DNA from 2 places in the Sporosarcina sp. P18a genome. Region 2 is predicted to be linked to the other one. Evidence: riboswitches for the same ligand, from Rfam matches in the RefSeq annotation. Region 2 holds a riboswitch; the other holds the start of a gene.
What was found. A riboswitch is a leader RNA that binds a small molecule or an ion and turns the genes downstream of it on or off. The one in region 2 is predicted to bind FMN.
Positions count from the first base shown of each region.

Region 1: another riboswitch for FMN. It lies ahead of CSV75_RS05625 (ECF transporter S component); the one in region 2 lies ahead of ribD (bifunctional diaminohydroxyphosphoribosylaminopyrimidine deaminase/5-amino-6-(5-phosphoribosylamino)uracil reductase RibD).

Region 1 is NZ_PDYQ01000001.1:1,097,814-1,105,321, reverse strand. It holds gene resB (cytochrome c biogenesis protein ResB) at 1-183, shown strand, start outside; gene ccsB (c-type cytochrome biogenesis protein CcsB) at 174-1,358, shown strand; gene CSV75_RS05645 (response regulator transcription factor) at 1,463-2,182, shown strand; gene CSV75_RS05640 (ATP-binding protein) at 2,179-3,969, shown strand; gene CSV75_RS05635 (RNA polymerase sigma factor SigX) at 4,015-4,542, shown strand; gene CSV75_RS05630 (GerMN domain-containing protein) at 4,544-5,743, shown strand; FMN riboswitch at 5,816-5,950, shown strand; gene CSV75_RS05625 (ECF transporter S component) at 6,141-6,722, shown strand; gene CSV75_RS05620 (ferredoxin) at 7,095-7,352, opposite strand; gene CSV75_RS05615 (YpbB family protein) at 7,466-7,508, shown strand, end outside.
Region 2 is NZ_PDYQ01000001.1:61,298-68,805, reverse strand. It holds gene metE (5-methyltetrahydropteroyltriglutamate--homocysteine S-methyltransferase) at 1-2,084, shown strand, start outside; gene ribH (6,7-dimethyl-8-ribityllumazine synthase) at 2,367-2,834, opposite strand; gene CSV75_RS00370 (bifunctional 3,4-dihydroxy-2-butanone-4-phosphate synthase/GTP cyclohydrolase II) at 2,848-4,041, opposite strand; gene ribE (riboflavin synthase) at 4,056-4,700, opposite strand; gene ribD (bifunctional diaminohydroxyphosphoribosylaminopyrimidine deaminase/5-amino-6-(5-phosphoribosylamino)uracil reductase RibD) at 4,704-5,792, opposite strand; FMN riboswitch at 5,938-6,086, opposite strand; gene menC (o-succinylbenzoate synthase) at 6,144-7,256, opposite strand; gene CSV75_RS00350 (GNAT family N-acetyltransferase) at 7,270-7,508, opposite strand, start outside.

The sequences.
Region 1 (7,508 bases), 1.0 Mb from region 2:
TGGATCCAAGAAGATACAGAAGGACATCTATTGATTGCTGCACATACGAATAAAAACTGGTTCTCATTGCGTAAAGAGCTGGATACATTACGAGAAACAGCAGACTTGCCTGCTTATATAGATCGTCAGGATCCTGAGTTGGACAAGCCAGAACAGGAAGGGGACGAGGAAATATGGACTTAGTTACCATTAGTAGTAACTTATTATTTGTTTCATTTGTTGCTTATTTAGTAGCGACGCTCTTTTTTGGGGGCGCTATAAAAAAGTCGAAATCAGAAAAAGCTTATCATAATAGTAAGTGGGGAACGATCGGTTTAGTTATTACTATCATCGGGTTCCTTTCTCACTTGGGCTATTTCTTTACAAGATGGGCTGCATCAGGTCATGCACCACTTAGTAATATGTTCGAGTTTACAACTGCGTTCGGCATGATGCTCGTAGGGGCATTCATCATGTTATATATTATTTACCGAACACCATCACTTGGATTATTTGCGTTGCCCGTTGCGATTATTATTATTTCATATGCAACGATGTTCCCAACGGAAGTCACCCCACTAATTCCCGCACTTCAAAGTAAATGGTTGTTCATTCACGTAATTACGACGGTTATTGGTGAATCGATCCTGGCGATCAGTGCGATAGCGGGTCTTGTATTCTTAGTGAAGAATATCGATATGACAAAAAAATCTAAATCACGCTTTTGGATAGAAGCGGTTATGTATACGTTAGTTCTAGTTCTTGGTTTTGTTGTATCTTCAACGACTTTCAACGTCATGAACTATGAAGCAGAATTCACGTATATTGATAAAGATGAGGCACCAGCGGAAATTACGTATCACATACCTCCATTATTCGGAATGAATGAGTATGAAGCTATGACACCGGAGAAAATGACACCTTGGGTTGAATTGCCTCCGATTATCAATGCACAAAAACTGTCTTCTCTTGTTTGGTCTATAGCTGTAGGGTCAGTGCTTTACGTATTATTACGCCTAATTGCACGCAAGCCTCTTGCCGCGGTATTCCAACCGTTAGCGAAGAAGGCGAATTCTCAACTGATGGATGAAATTGGCTATCGTGCTGTATTGATTGGTTTTCCAGTCTTTACGCTCGGTGCGTTGATATTCGCCATGATTTGGGCACATGAAGCCTGGTCACGATTCTGGGGTTGGGATCCGAAAGAAGTGTGGGCACTCATTACATGGTTGTTCTATGCTGCATTCCTTCACTTGCGTTTATCAAAAGGTTGGGAAGGTAAAAAGTCTGCATGGCTTGCTGTCATCGGATTTGTTATCATCATGTTCAACTTAATTGCTGTAAATTTAATTATTGCAGGTTTACACTCATACGCATAATCTTCGACTGCATGACATTCATTGTCATGCAGTCTTTTTATTTCTTTTTATAGGTCAGTAATTGTACAATGGTGTTAGAAGGTTGTCGAAAGGGGTAATGAATTGTGGAAGAAACTGTGAAGCTCTTAGTGGTGGATGACGAGGATCGCATTCGTCGCCTGTTGAATATGTATTTATCTAGGGAAGGTTATGAAATTGAAGAAGCGGTCGATGGAGCCGATGCGTTAGAAAAAGTGTTTGCTGGACAATACGATTGTATACTGCTCGACGTTATGATGCCTGAGAAAGATGGCATGGAAGTATTAGCTGAACTGCGTGAAAATAAAATTATGACACCTGTTATTTTATTGACAGCAAAAGGTGAAGAAGCAGACCGTGTAAGCGGGTTTGAAAGCGGTGCAGATGATTACATCGTGAAACCATTCAGCCCAAGAGAAGTAGTCTTACGCGTAAAAGCTATGCTCAGACGTTCAGTTGCATTTCCGAATGTATCGTCTAACACAACATCGAAAGACTTAGTCGTCTTCCCGCAGCTGACGATCGATCATGACGCTCATCGTGTCACAGCTGAAGGTAAAGAAGTTAATTTAACACCGAAAGAATATGAGTTATTATATTTCCTAGCGAAATCACCGGACAAAGTATTCGATCGTGAACAATTACTAAAAGAAGTATGGCATTACGAATTCTTTGGAGATTTGCGTACAGTGGATACACATGTCAAACGGCTACGTGAAAAGTTGAGCCGTGTTTCAGAAAGGGCAGCGAAAATGATTGTCACCGTTTGGGGTGTCGGATATAAGTTCGAGGTTCCAAACGAATGATGAGAATATGGAATTCAATTGTCGGGAAGCTATGGGCCACCATATTGCTTCTCGTTTCCTTTGTCTTGTTTATCGTGACACTGTTCCTACTCGAGTTTCTAGATAATTTCCATACGAAACAAGCAGAAGAATCTTTGCAAAGGGAAGCAGCCACCATCAGTAAAATTGTCAATGATCAGAGCGGACAAACGGCCGATTCCATGCACCAAATTATAGAGGATATTCTCGACATGGAGACGAATGCCATTGTAGTGGATCAACAAGGTGATATTTTGTATTCATTTCATACGTCCCCAAGTAAAGAGGAGATTGAAGATAAATTGCTGTCCGAAAGCAGTTTATATGAGTTACCGGAACTTGGGAAGCAAAAAATGAAAGAAATGATACTGCCTTCATTGACTGAGCAAGACGTCATGGAGCAATTTTTGATTCTATCCTATCCATTCGAACAAGCTAGCGGTGAGCAAGCGAGTGTACTCATGTATCAAAGCCTCGATGCCGTGCACCGTACGACGAAAAGTACAACCAATATTGTCTTCCTCTCCGCATTCATCGCGTTTATTTTGACTACATTCTTTGCATTTTTCTTATCTACGCGGATTACATTGCCATTGCGTAAGATGAAACAAGCGGCGTTTGAGTTGTCTAAAGGAAATTTCGATACACATTTACCTGTTGCGCAAAAAGACGAAATTGGTCAGTTAGCAACTGCTTTCAATCAGATGGGACGTCAACTGAAATATAATATTGAATTGATTAAACAGGAGAAAGAACAGCTTTCTAGCATTCTTACGTCTATGACAGATGCAGTCGTGACGTTTAATCAAGATTATTCAATTCTTTTGAAAAACCCGCAAGCTGAGTTACTGTTGAAGAAATGGTATGGTTACAATCAGAAAAGTCATCATCCATTGCCTAAAGAAGTTTTCCATATGCTTGAGCATGCAATTTCATTCGCAGAGGAAGTGGAAGACGAGTTGGAATTGGGCGGACAGTTTTATGTGATCTCTATTAGCCCTTTATACAGTGAAAATAGTATCCGGGGAGCGGTGGCAGTATTTCGTGATATGACGGAACAACATAAACTGGATAAATTACGTTCGGATTTCATCGCTAACGTATCGCATGAATTACGAACACCCATTTCGATGTTGCAAGGATACAGTGAAGCCATCATAGATGATGTAGTGAGCAGTGAAGAAGAACGTATGGAAATGGTCCAGATTATTCATGATGAATCCAAGCGTATGAGCCGCCTCGTCACGGACTTGTTGAATTTAGCAAGAATGGAGTCAGGCTATATTCAACTGAATAAAAGCCCCCTATCAATTGTGGAGTTTTTAGAACGTATAGTGACAAAGTTCTCACAAGTGGCAAAAGACGCGAAAGTGGACTTGTCTTTGAAAACAGATGAGTTGAATACCCTAATGATAACGGCTGATGAAGATCGTCTAGAGCAAGTATTCACTAATTTGATTGACAATGCCATTCGTCATACTCCGGACGGTGGAGCCGTGACGCTATCCGTCTACCGGTCTACCGGAATGCTTGATATAACAGTAGCTGATACAGGTGTCGGTATTCCTGAAAAAGATTTGCCATTTGTTTTTGAGCGTTTCTATAAGGCGGATAAAGCTAGAACAAGAGGAAAAGGCGGTACAGGACTTGGTTTGGCAATCGCAAAAAATATTATGGAAGCCCATAACGGTTCGATTTTAGCGACACGTGGAGATGAAAAAGGAACCATCTTTATTTGTTCACTACCATTTGATGCACTAAACACATGAAACTTCTCTTAGATTGAAACGACTACTATAGAGCGAGGGGATTGAATGGATGACTCCGTTTTTCAGCGATTATATGAAGACTATAACCGTGACGTATTCAACTTCCTCACTTATTTGACTCGCAATCGGGAGGTAGCGGAAGATTTGATGCACGAAGTATATGTGCGTGTTCTCAAATCATACGGCCGTTTTGAAGGGAAGAGTTCTGAGAAAACTTGGTTATTTGCGATTGCGAAAAATGTCTCCATCGACTTTTTCCGAAAACAATCGACCAGCAGGAAACATACAAATATTCATTTCAATTGGGAAACAGAGCAATTAATTTCAATAGACCACTCGCCCGAACATTTAGTTGAAGCGGGCGAAGAGCAGAAACAAGTGCTTGAAGCGTTACACACATGTACGGGTGATCAGAAAATGGTCATCCTTATGCGGTTCTTCCAGGATCTATCGATTGCTGAAACGGCTGAGGTTTTAAGCTGGACCGAAAGCAAAGTGAAAACAACACAACATCGGGCAATCAAAGCATTAAAGGCGAAATTGGAAGCGCGTTCGGTCGGGGAGGATAGATGACATGAGCAGAGATAAATGGAATGAAGACAATCTCGAGAAACGTTTACGTGACATGCCGGTCGTGAAAGATCAGCGTTCCAAAGATGAGATTATGCAGCGGTTAAAAAGTGATTCAAGACTTTCTGGAGCGAATCAGCCTATAAAAAAGCCTTTCAAACCTAAATGGTCTTCACTTATTGCAATTGTTGCAGCGATTTTATTGCTCACCATCATCCTGCCGATATTCATTCAACAGAGTAATGAAGTATCAATGGATAAAGCACCGACGGAAGATTCAGCTGATGCTATCAAGGTGGAGAGTAATGAAGAAATGCAATCGAGCGAAGCAAGTGATGCATCTGTGTTTACAAGACAGGTCACAGCACCACTGTCGTACGCGGCCTATCCTGCCAATGTCGTGGATCACACAGCGTTTCATATTGGCCTGGTTACCGATCAGGCGACCGTTGTTCCAGTTACGTTCCTACTACCGAATGAAAGCTTGCATGAACGCTTAGGGGGCTCTTCGGATGCAGTGACACTTTATAACGAGTATGCAAATAAAATAGATGAAGAGGCGCTTGGATTTATAGAATATCATCCTTATAAAGCGATCATTTCTTCACATGGTCATCAAGTTCAAATGAAGTTTGCCACAGATCATACTTATGACGTGTCGAGTGCGACACTTGAGATGTTAAATTTGTCCCTACTAGATACGTTTCAAGGGTATGATGAAATCGTGTGGCTACAAGAAGATGCTTCTGCAATTACATTGGATCAAGTAGGTCAAGTAAAGGAACCGATCACTTTGTTAGGTACGGTTTCGCATCAAGCATACTATCGATACATGAAGTCAGATGGGGAAGTAGTACTGTCCACTAATTTCGGCAAAACTTCCCCTACGGTAGAGCAAGCATTGATTGACATGAAAAAGTCACCGAATGATATGTATTCGACTGTGGTCCCTGAAGGAATTAACTTCACGGTTAAAGTAGAAAAAGATATGGTCAACGTGAAATTCACTGAAGTACTTGATTTAGAAAAGATGCAACAAGAAGAAGCGCTGCAATTGATAGAAGGCATCTTGATGACAGCGGCAAGTTTCGATAACTACGTAAAATTCGAACGAGTCGCACAAGAACAATGGATGGGATTTGATTTCACTCAGCCATTGGAAAAACCCATTGGTGTAAATCCAAAGTATTTAATTAACGAATAATTCTGTTTTGTAAACTTGTGAAGTTTACAAAACAGTTTTTTTGCGTTATAATAGGTTCATAACTAAATATTGATTCATCTTCGGGGCAGGGTGTAATTCCCGACCGGCGGAAATGAAGTAGAATACTACTTTTAGCCCGCGAGCTTAACAGCTGATTCTGGTGAGATTCCGGAGCCGACAGTATAGTCTGGATGGGAGAAGGTGAAGGTGCAGCCATCTTTTTGTGTACGCAAAAGTGGTGCTTGTTACCTGACGGATAAGTTTGTGTGATTTATCTGTTCTTAACAGTGCATTTTATTCTCCCTAAAGCATAATTTGCTTTAGGGATTTTTAGCGGAACAATGGATGAGCCAGCCTTTCCTCTTTTGAAGTGAATCGCAAAAGGAGAGAGGAACAAATGAATAATAAGAAGTTACGTAAGCTAATTTTGGTGGCTATTTTGGGAAGTATTTCAACTGTGTTAATGCAGTTCAACTTTCCAATCCCGGCAATGCCTGGATTTTTGAAGATCGATTTCAGTGAGATTCCTGCTGTACTGGCTATCATGACAATGGGACCTGTTGCAGGTATAGGCGTAGAGTTATTGAAGAACGTCATGCATTGGTTCTTATCAGGAAGCCCAACAGGTGTACCGGTAGGGGAAGTCGCAAACTTTGTGACAGGTGTATTATTTATCATGCCAATCTACTGGATCTTTATGAAGTATCGTTCAGCTAAAGGTCTTGCATCAGGTTTGATCGCAGGTACAGTAGCCATGGCAGTAGGTATGAGCATATTAAATTACTTAGTGTTCTTGCCGATGTACACATATTTCCTAGGTATGCCAGCAGTTACAGGAGATTCGCTGTATCAGATGATCGTATTGGGGATCTTACCGTTCAACTTAATCAAAGGTGTAATGCTATTAGTCATCACGTTGATGTTATATAGAAGCATGGAGAAGTGGATTAATCAGCAACAAAAGAAATTATCGTTTTAAACAAATAAACGCCAGTCATCCTGAATATATGGGAGGCTGGCGTTTTTACTGTAAATAGAGGATTGGCAAGTGAGTACGAAGGAGTGAAAGCGCCACCTGAGGACGCTTTCCGAAAGAGCAAGCTGGGGTCGACCGAGTTTTTTGACCGAAACTTACGTTTGTAGTGGATGGACATAGTGCACTCACTTTCTACGGTGGGTTACGCATTGTGCTCTTTGAACGTATTTCAGTGAAAATCCCGATCCCAACATCCCGTCAGTTTATTCTATATACGGGAATTTGTTATGCACTCGCTTACTAGTTGCACCTATATTCTATTCAACAAATAAAAAACAACACTTCCATATGGGAGGAAGTGTTGTGAGGACTGAATCAATCTTCATATTTTAATGGATCGCCTTCGAAGGCTTCATCCGCAATTTTAATTGAATCTGTAGGGCAACCATCGTATGCATCCTCGAGATCCTCCATCAGTTCTTCTGGAACTTCAGTGTTTCCCGTGTTATCATCTAAAATAACAAATGCAATTCCCTCATCGTCATAATCATAGATATCCGGCGCAGCAGCCCCGCAGGCCCCGCAGGCTATACACGTATCCTGATCGACAATCGTAAACTTTTTGCTAGACATTTGTCTTTCTCCCTTCTTCCATTCACTCAACCTATTTTGTATCTACTCTATTCTAAAGCTGTTTTCATCACTTTTCAACAAAAATACGCAATTTCTTCAAGGAGGGCGCGCAAATGAGTTTGGATTCAATCTTATTAACCATCTTTCAACGCCTCC
Region 2 (7,508 bases):
ATACGTCAGCCATGTTCGGAATCATTCCTTCACGCTATAACTGGAAAGGTGGACAAGTTTCCACTTCCACATACTTTTCGATGGCCCGCGGTAATGATGAGGCGGTTGCCTCCGAAATGACAAAATGGTTCAATACAAACTATCACTATATCGTGCCTGAATACGAAGGCCGGCGTTTTGAACTAACGGAAAACAAACCTCTAGCTGCTTATCGTGAAGCCAAGAGCGAACTGGGTATTGAAGGTAAACCTGTTCTACTAGGCCCCTATACATTACTAAAATTATCTAAAGGGTACGAGGATAAAGATGTACCATCCATTATCCTGCAACTGATACCCCTCTATCAAAAGGTATTACAAGAATTACAAGATGAAGGTGTACAATGGATCCAAATCGACGAGCCTATTCTATGTACATCAATAAGTTCAGATGAAATGAAGACTGTTACAGAAATTTATTCACAACTAACGAAAAATCTGAGCGGACTGAATATTCTTCTACAGACATATTTCGATTCAGTTGAACATTATAGAGAAACGATCGCGTTACCTGTTGCCGCTATCGGACTAGATTTCGTCCACGGACGCGAAAGAAATCTAGAGAACTTGAAGCAATATGGTTTCCCAGAAGATAAAATACTTGCGGCAGGAATTGTAGACGGTCGCAACGTATGGCGTTCCAATTTACGTGAAAAACTTACATTGACTGAAAAAATTCAACAGCATGTTACAGCTGATAATTTATGGATTCAACCTTCATGTAGCCTGCTCCACTCACCTGTTACGACTCGCTCGGAACAGAAACTAGATAAAACCATTTTGAACGCGTTAGCATTTGCCGACGAGAAGATTGAAGAAATTAAAGCTATTCAACTAGCAGTACAACATGGATATGAACAAGTTTCTAAGGCATTGGATGACAGTGAAGCAGCATTGACTGCATTTAATTCACTTCCTGCTCGCAATAATAAAGATGTACGTGAAGCGACTTCGGGAAGTCTACTATCAGACAGTAAGCGGAATCTTCCATTTGCAAAACGCAAAGTGAAACAACAGGAAAAATTCCAATTACCACTACTTCCGACTACCACCATCGGTAGCTTCCCACAAACACCGGAAGTACGGGCTACACGCAATAAATGGAGAAAAGGCGAAATTACAAATCAGCAATATAAAGATTTCGTTCAAGCTGAAATTAAAGAATGGATCGATATTCAAGAAGACTTGGGACTTGATGTATTGGTACATGGCGAATTCGAACGTACAGACATGGTGGAGTATTTCGGGGAAAAGCTTGACGGATTTGTCTTTACTGAAAAAGCATGGGTACAATCCTACGGCTCACGTTGTGTTAAGCCGCCAATTATCTTTGGAGACGTTGCGTTTATTAAACCAATGACTGTGGAAGAATCCGTTTATGCAAAATCTCTTACAGATCATGAAGTAAAAGGAATGCTCACGGGCCCTGTAACCATTTTAAACTGGTCATTCGTCCGTGATGACTTGTCTAGAGAAGAAGTGACAAACCAAATTGCATTGGCTTTGCGTAAGGAGATCGAAGCGCTTGAAGCAGCCGGTATTCATATGATCCAAGTGGACGAGCCGGCACTTCGTGAAGGTCTTCCATTGAAAAGAACTGAATGGAAACACTATCTGGACTGGGCCGTTAATGCATTCCGCGTATCTACTGCATCAGTCGAAGATACAACGCAGATTCATACGCATATGTGCTATTGTGATTTCAATGACTTTATTGAAGCGATTAGCGCGCTGGATGCAGACGTAATCTCCATTGAAACGTCACGTAGTCACGGCGACTTAGTCGAGGCTTTCAATGAATATCATTATGACAAAGGAATCGGTCTAGGTGTCTATGACATTCATAGCCCACGCGTTCCTGCAGTAGAAGAGATGACAGAGATTATTAACAAAGGTCTTGAAGTGCTCGAGCCTTCTCAATTCTGGATTAATCCTGATTGTGGTTTGAAGACGAGAAAGCGTGAAGAAACAGTTGCAGCGTTGAAAAATATGGTGGTTGCAACTGTACAGGCACGCGAAAAGTTAGGCATAGTAGCGGTAAAATAATGAATGTAGGACTGTCTTAGAAATCAATTCGGTTTCTAAGACAGTTTTTTTATTCATAGAGTGTAGAATTGAGTAGTTTGCATGGTGGTAGAAGGAGGATTTACATTTCAGAGGGAACATAGCCACACGAAGTCTCCCCTTTTATGCATCCTTTGCAAGAACAAACGAAGTGTTACGAGCATGCACTTTCATTGCACCTGAATTTGAATTACACATTACAAAAGAGGACGTCCCATGAAGTAAAGTAACTTCGGGGACATCCTCTTTTAACTCCATTACTAATTAGTCGAACTGCTTCGTTAGGTTCGCCATCTCAATAGCAGACACTGCTGCGTCCCAGCCTTTGTTCCCTGCTTTAGTCCCTGCACGCTCGATCGATTGCTCAATCGTATCCGTAGTTAGTACACCAAATATTACTGGGATACCTGATTGCATGCTAGCTTGTGAAACACCTTTTGCCACTTCATTACAAACAAAGTCAAAATGAGGAGTTGCTCCACGGATGACCGTGCCTAATGTAATGACTGCATCATATTTTTTTGAATCTGCCATTTTCTTTGCAATTAACGAAATTTCGAATGCACCTGGCACCCACGCTATATCTACATCGGCTTCATCTACACCGTGACGTTTGAACGCATCTTGTGCACCCGACAGTAACTTCCCTGTGATAAATTCGTTGAATCGTCCAACGACGATACCTACCTTTAACCCCGTGCCTACTAAATGCCCTTCAAATAAATTACCCATGTTTCATCTCTCCTCATAAAGTTAATAAATGTCCAAGTTTTTCTGCCTTTGTGTGTAGGTACTTTTCGTTCGCTTCATTGAATGGTAGCTGAATCGCAACGCGTTCAACCACTTCCAATTCATAGCCCTTTAAGCCAGCAATTTTCTTTGGGTTATTCGTCAGCAAACGCATTTGCGTAATACCAAGATTCCGGAGAATTTGTGCACCGATACCATAATCACGTAAATCAGCTGCAAATCCGAGTTTTTCATTTGCTTCTACGGTGTCATAACCTTGTTCTTGCAGTTCATAGGCTTTCAGTTTATTGATTAGGCCTATTCCCCTGCCCTCTTGACGCATATACAACAATACACCGCGCCCTTCTTCTTCAATTTGTGAGAGAGCAGCTTGCAGTTGCGGACCACAGTCACAACGGCATGATCCAAAGACGTCGCCTGTCAAGCATTCCGAATGAACTCTTACTAAGACCGGCTCTTCCGTTGTAACGTCACCTTTTACCAGTGCAACATGTTCTTTTCCTGTCATCGTTTCAGTATAGCCAATCATGCGGAACTCGCCATAATCTGTCGGTAGCTTAATCTCTGCTTCACGTATGACTAATTTCTCTCGTTGTAGACGATAATGAATCAGGTCTTGAATGGTGATGAGTTTCAGATCTAGTTCTTCAGCCATCTGACGTAATTCCGGCACACGCGCCATCGTTCCGTCTTCACTCATGATTTCACAAATTACGCCTGCCGAAGCACTGCCTGCCAGTCGCGCTAAATCGACCGCAGCTTCAGTATGTCCTGTACGTTCTAGTACACCGCCTGACTTCGCTACAAGTGGAAATATATGTCCAGGACGTTTGAATTCACCCGCAGTAGCACTTGGGTCCATCATTTTAACAATTGTATCTGCACGTTCAAATGCACTGATTCCAGTATGTGTAGAGCGATGATCGACACTAATCGTAAACGCGGTGCCATGTGAATCCGTATTATTATCGGTCATCATCTGTAATCCTAGTTGGGCAGCTTTTTGTTCTGTTATTGGCACACAAATCAAGCCTCGACCTTTCGTTGCCATGAAGTTGATGATTTCAGGCGTAATTTGGTCGGCTAGTGCCACGAAATCGCCTTCATTCTCTCGGTCTTCATCATCGACTACGATGACAACTTTACCTTGTTGTAAATCTTCTAATGCTTCTTCGATTGTATGGAACATCTTCATTCACTCCTTCACATAAATCCATGTTGTTGTAAAAAGTCTTTTGACATCGTTTGACCTGTATCTGGTCTTTTTCGCAACATATTCTCAACATACTTAGCGAGCATATCGCATTCGAAGTTGACAATATCTCCTACATGCTTTTTCGCGATGACTGTCATTTCCTGTGAATGTGGAATCAACGAAATCGTAATATCCGTATCTTTCACTTCGAAGATCGTCAATGAAGTACCATCCAATGCGATAGAGCCTTTATGCAACAGATAGGAGTCATATCCTTGAGGTAATGACAAGCGTATATATAATGCATTATCAACTGTTCGCTTGTCACGAATTGTAGCTATTCCGTCTACGTGCCCTGTGACAAAATGTCCGCCAAACCTACCATTTGCCGCGAGTGCCCGCTCCAAATTCACAGGACTTCCCGTCGCCAATTGTCGTAGTGAAGTAGAGGAAATGGTTTCAGGCATGACGTCCGCAGCAAATTGATCTTTTGTAAAACTCTTTACCGTCAAACAGACACCATTGACTGCGATGCTATCCCCTACTCTCACATCTGTCAAAACAAGGGATGCAGCTATCGTAACCGTCATAGATTGAGTACCTGGTTGTATTTGCTTAACTGAACCAATCTCTTCAATTATTCCTGTAAACATGATTCAATCACCCTCTTTCGGTACGGCTATGATTTTAATGTCTGGACCAATCATCTCTACACTTTCAAAGTTTAATGGAAACGCTTCATTCATCAATCGGGGATCCAGTCCGCCAATTGGTGTCAAAGATCCAATCCCTCCTAGCAATTTAGGTGCTACATAGCAAATGACTTTCTGCACTGCACGCGCTTTCACAAATGAAGCATTAATAGCTGCTCCACCTTCAACAAGCAATGTCATAACACCACGTCTTCCTAGTTCTAGTAGAATATCTTCTACAATCAACTGGGCTTTTTGCATTCGGATGATCTGGACATGCGGTTTCTCAAGTAACTTTTCACGTGTTAATTCCGCGTATTGCCCGCAAAAAATCCACGTCGGCGCTTCTACATTTTGAATGACTTGACTAGATTCCGGTGTTCGTAATGATGTATCTAAAATAACTCGAATAGGATGTCGTCCACCTAGGGGCAGTCTGGTGGTGAGAAGAGGATTATCGTGAAGAAGTGTTTGTACACCTACTAAAATTGCATCCTGTGTATGGCGAAGCTGATGGACATCGAGTCGTGCTTGCTCACTCGTCACCCACTTGCTATCTCCTTTGGAAGTCGCAATTTTACCGTCTATCGTCATAGCTGTTTTCATTGTCACATGAGGTGTTTTGGTTTTAATAAAATGAAAAAATGGTTGATAAAGTTTTTTAGCGCGTTCAACTGAAACAGATTCGGTTACTACCACTCCTGCTCCACGAAGTTTCGCAATACCTTTACCCGCTACAAGTGGATTGGGATCTGTTGTCGCAACATAGACATGCTTGATACCCGCTTGAATGATGGCATCAGCACAGGGTGAAGTTTTACCAGTGTGAGAACAAGGTTCAAGCGTTACATACAAATCAGCATCCCTTGCATTCGCTCCCGCCATATCAAGTGCGACTCGTTCCGCATGGCGCTCTCCCGCTTGTAAATGTGCGCCCATTCCAATGATTCGGTTTGCCTTTACTACGACCGCACCTACTGGTGGATTGGGAGAGGTTTGACCTGCCACATTTTCTGCGAGTTGCAAAGCCATTTCCATATAATTCTGATTCATTGAGCAACACTCCAGCTTACGGTATTCCTCTAGTGACATTTCTACATACAAAAAGCCCCGCAAAAGATTATGCGGGGCTTGTAACCATGACTAAATAAACGTTATAAACAGTAATGAAAAAATCATTACATGTAGTATATACGCACTGTTCCTTCTCTCATCCAGACTTTAACTGTCGGCTTTGGAGTTTCACCAAATCCACCTTCCGCTTATTTAAAGCATCCGGGTCACGGACTAAGAGCTTGCTAGCTCATCACCGTCGGTAGGGAATTACACCCTGCCCCGAAGGAAACATATTCGATTAACTAAAAGTCTAGCACATATGATGACTAAATAACAATAGTTGAATATTTATTCTGACGAAAACACCCATTTGTCCACTGTAAATCGGTCCAATGCTTCCATATTGGGAATGTACCCAATTCCATCTTCTGACGGGACTGTAATATAACCTTCATGCGCCACAACTACCGGTGTAATGATGTCATGTTCCCAGTAGCGTGAAGACCCGGCTGTATCGCCCGGGAGCGTGAAATTAGGTAAAGTTGTCAACGCTACGTTATGCGCTCGGCCTATACCCGATTCTAGCATGCCGCCACACCAGACATCGATGCCTTTCGCTGCACAATAGTCATGAATTTTCTTCGCCTCTGTCAGACCACCTACTCTACCAATTTTTACGTTAATTATTTTACAACTACCAAGTTCGATAGCTTTACGCGTATCTTCCAACGAATGAATGCTTTCATCTAGACAGATCGGTGTCTGAATGTGTTTTTGCAATTTAGCATGATCGATAATATCATCGGAAGCAAGCGGTTGCTCAATCATCATCAAATTAAACTGGTCTAGTTCTTTCAACAACTCTATATCGTCTAACGTATAAGCAGAGTTAGCATCCGCCATTAACGGTACATGAGGGTAGGCTTCTCGAATGACGCGAATCACTTCCACGTCATAACCAGGTTTGATTTTCACTTTGATGCGCTTATATCCTTCATCTATAAAACCTTTAATATTCGCCAATAAGTCTTCAATATTTTCTTCGATTCCAATACTAATACCCACTTCAATTCGTTGCCGTTTCCCTCCAAGTGCTTCAGCAAGCGTCATATGGTGATGCTTTGCATATACATCCCATATCGCTCCTTCAAGCGTCGCTTTCGCCATATTATTTTTGCGGATATGTCCAAATAAGTCACTTACTTCATCGGGGTGTGTAATAGATTTACCAAGTACTGCGGGAATCAGGAAATCACGAAGCATGTGAATCGTCGTCTCTGTCGTTTCTTCACTATACCAAGGCGCAGTAAAAGCAACAGATTCCCCCCATCCCTCATGACCGTCCTCGTCTGTGACAGTTGCCAAAAGAAAGTCTTTTTGCTGAATCGTTCCAAAGCTTGTAGTAAACGGATGTTTCATCGTCATATTCATTCTACGAAGTGTAATTGAGTCGATTTTCATTGAATAAGCTCCTTTAATTTTGCAACGGAATGATGGATCGCTTGCAGAATCGATAGTACTGTACAGACTCTTCTGTTCTGCACACATCGATTAAAGCGAATCCTGCCTCACTCAGTTGCTGAAATATTTTCCTCGTCTTCATTCGCCATTCATAGGCCAATTGCGAGTTGTGTTGCTTGATCAATTGAATATGTTTGGGCACAGGCACTTCTATCGCTTCCGCCTGTATCCATTCATTCGTTTCCGGCAATA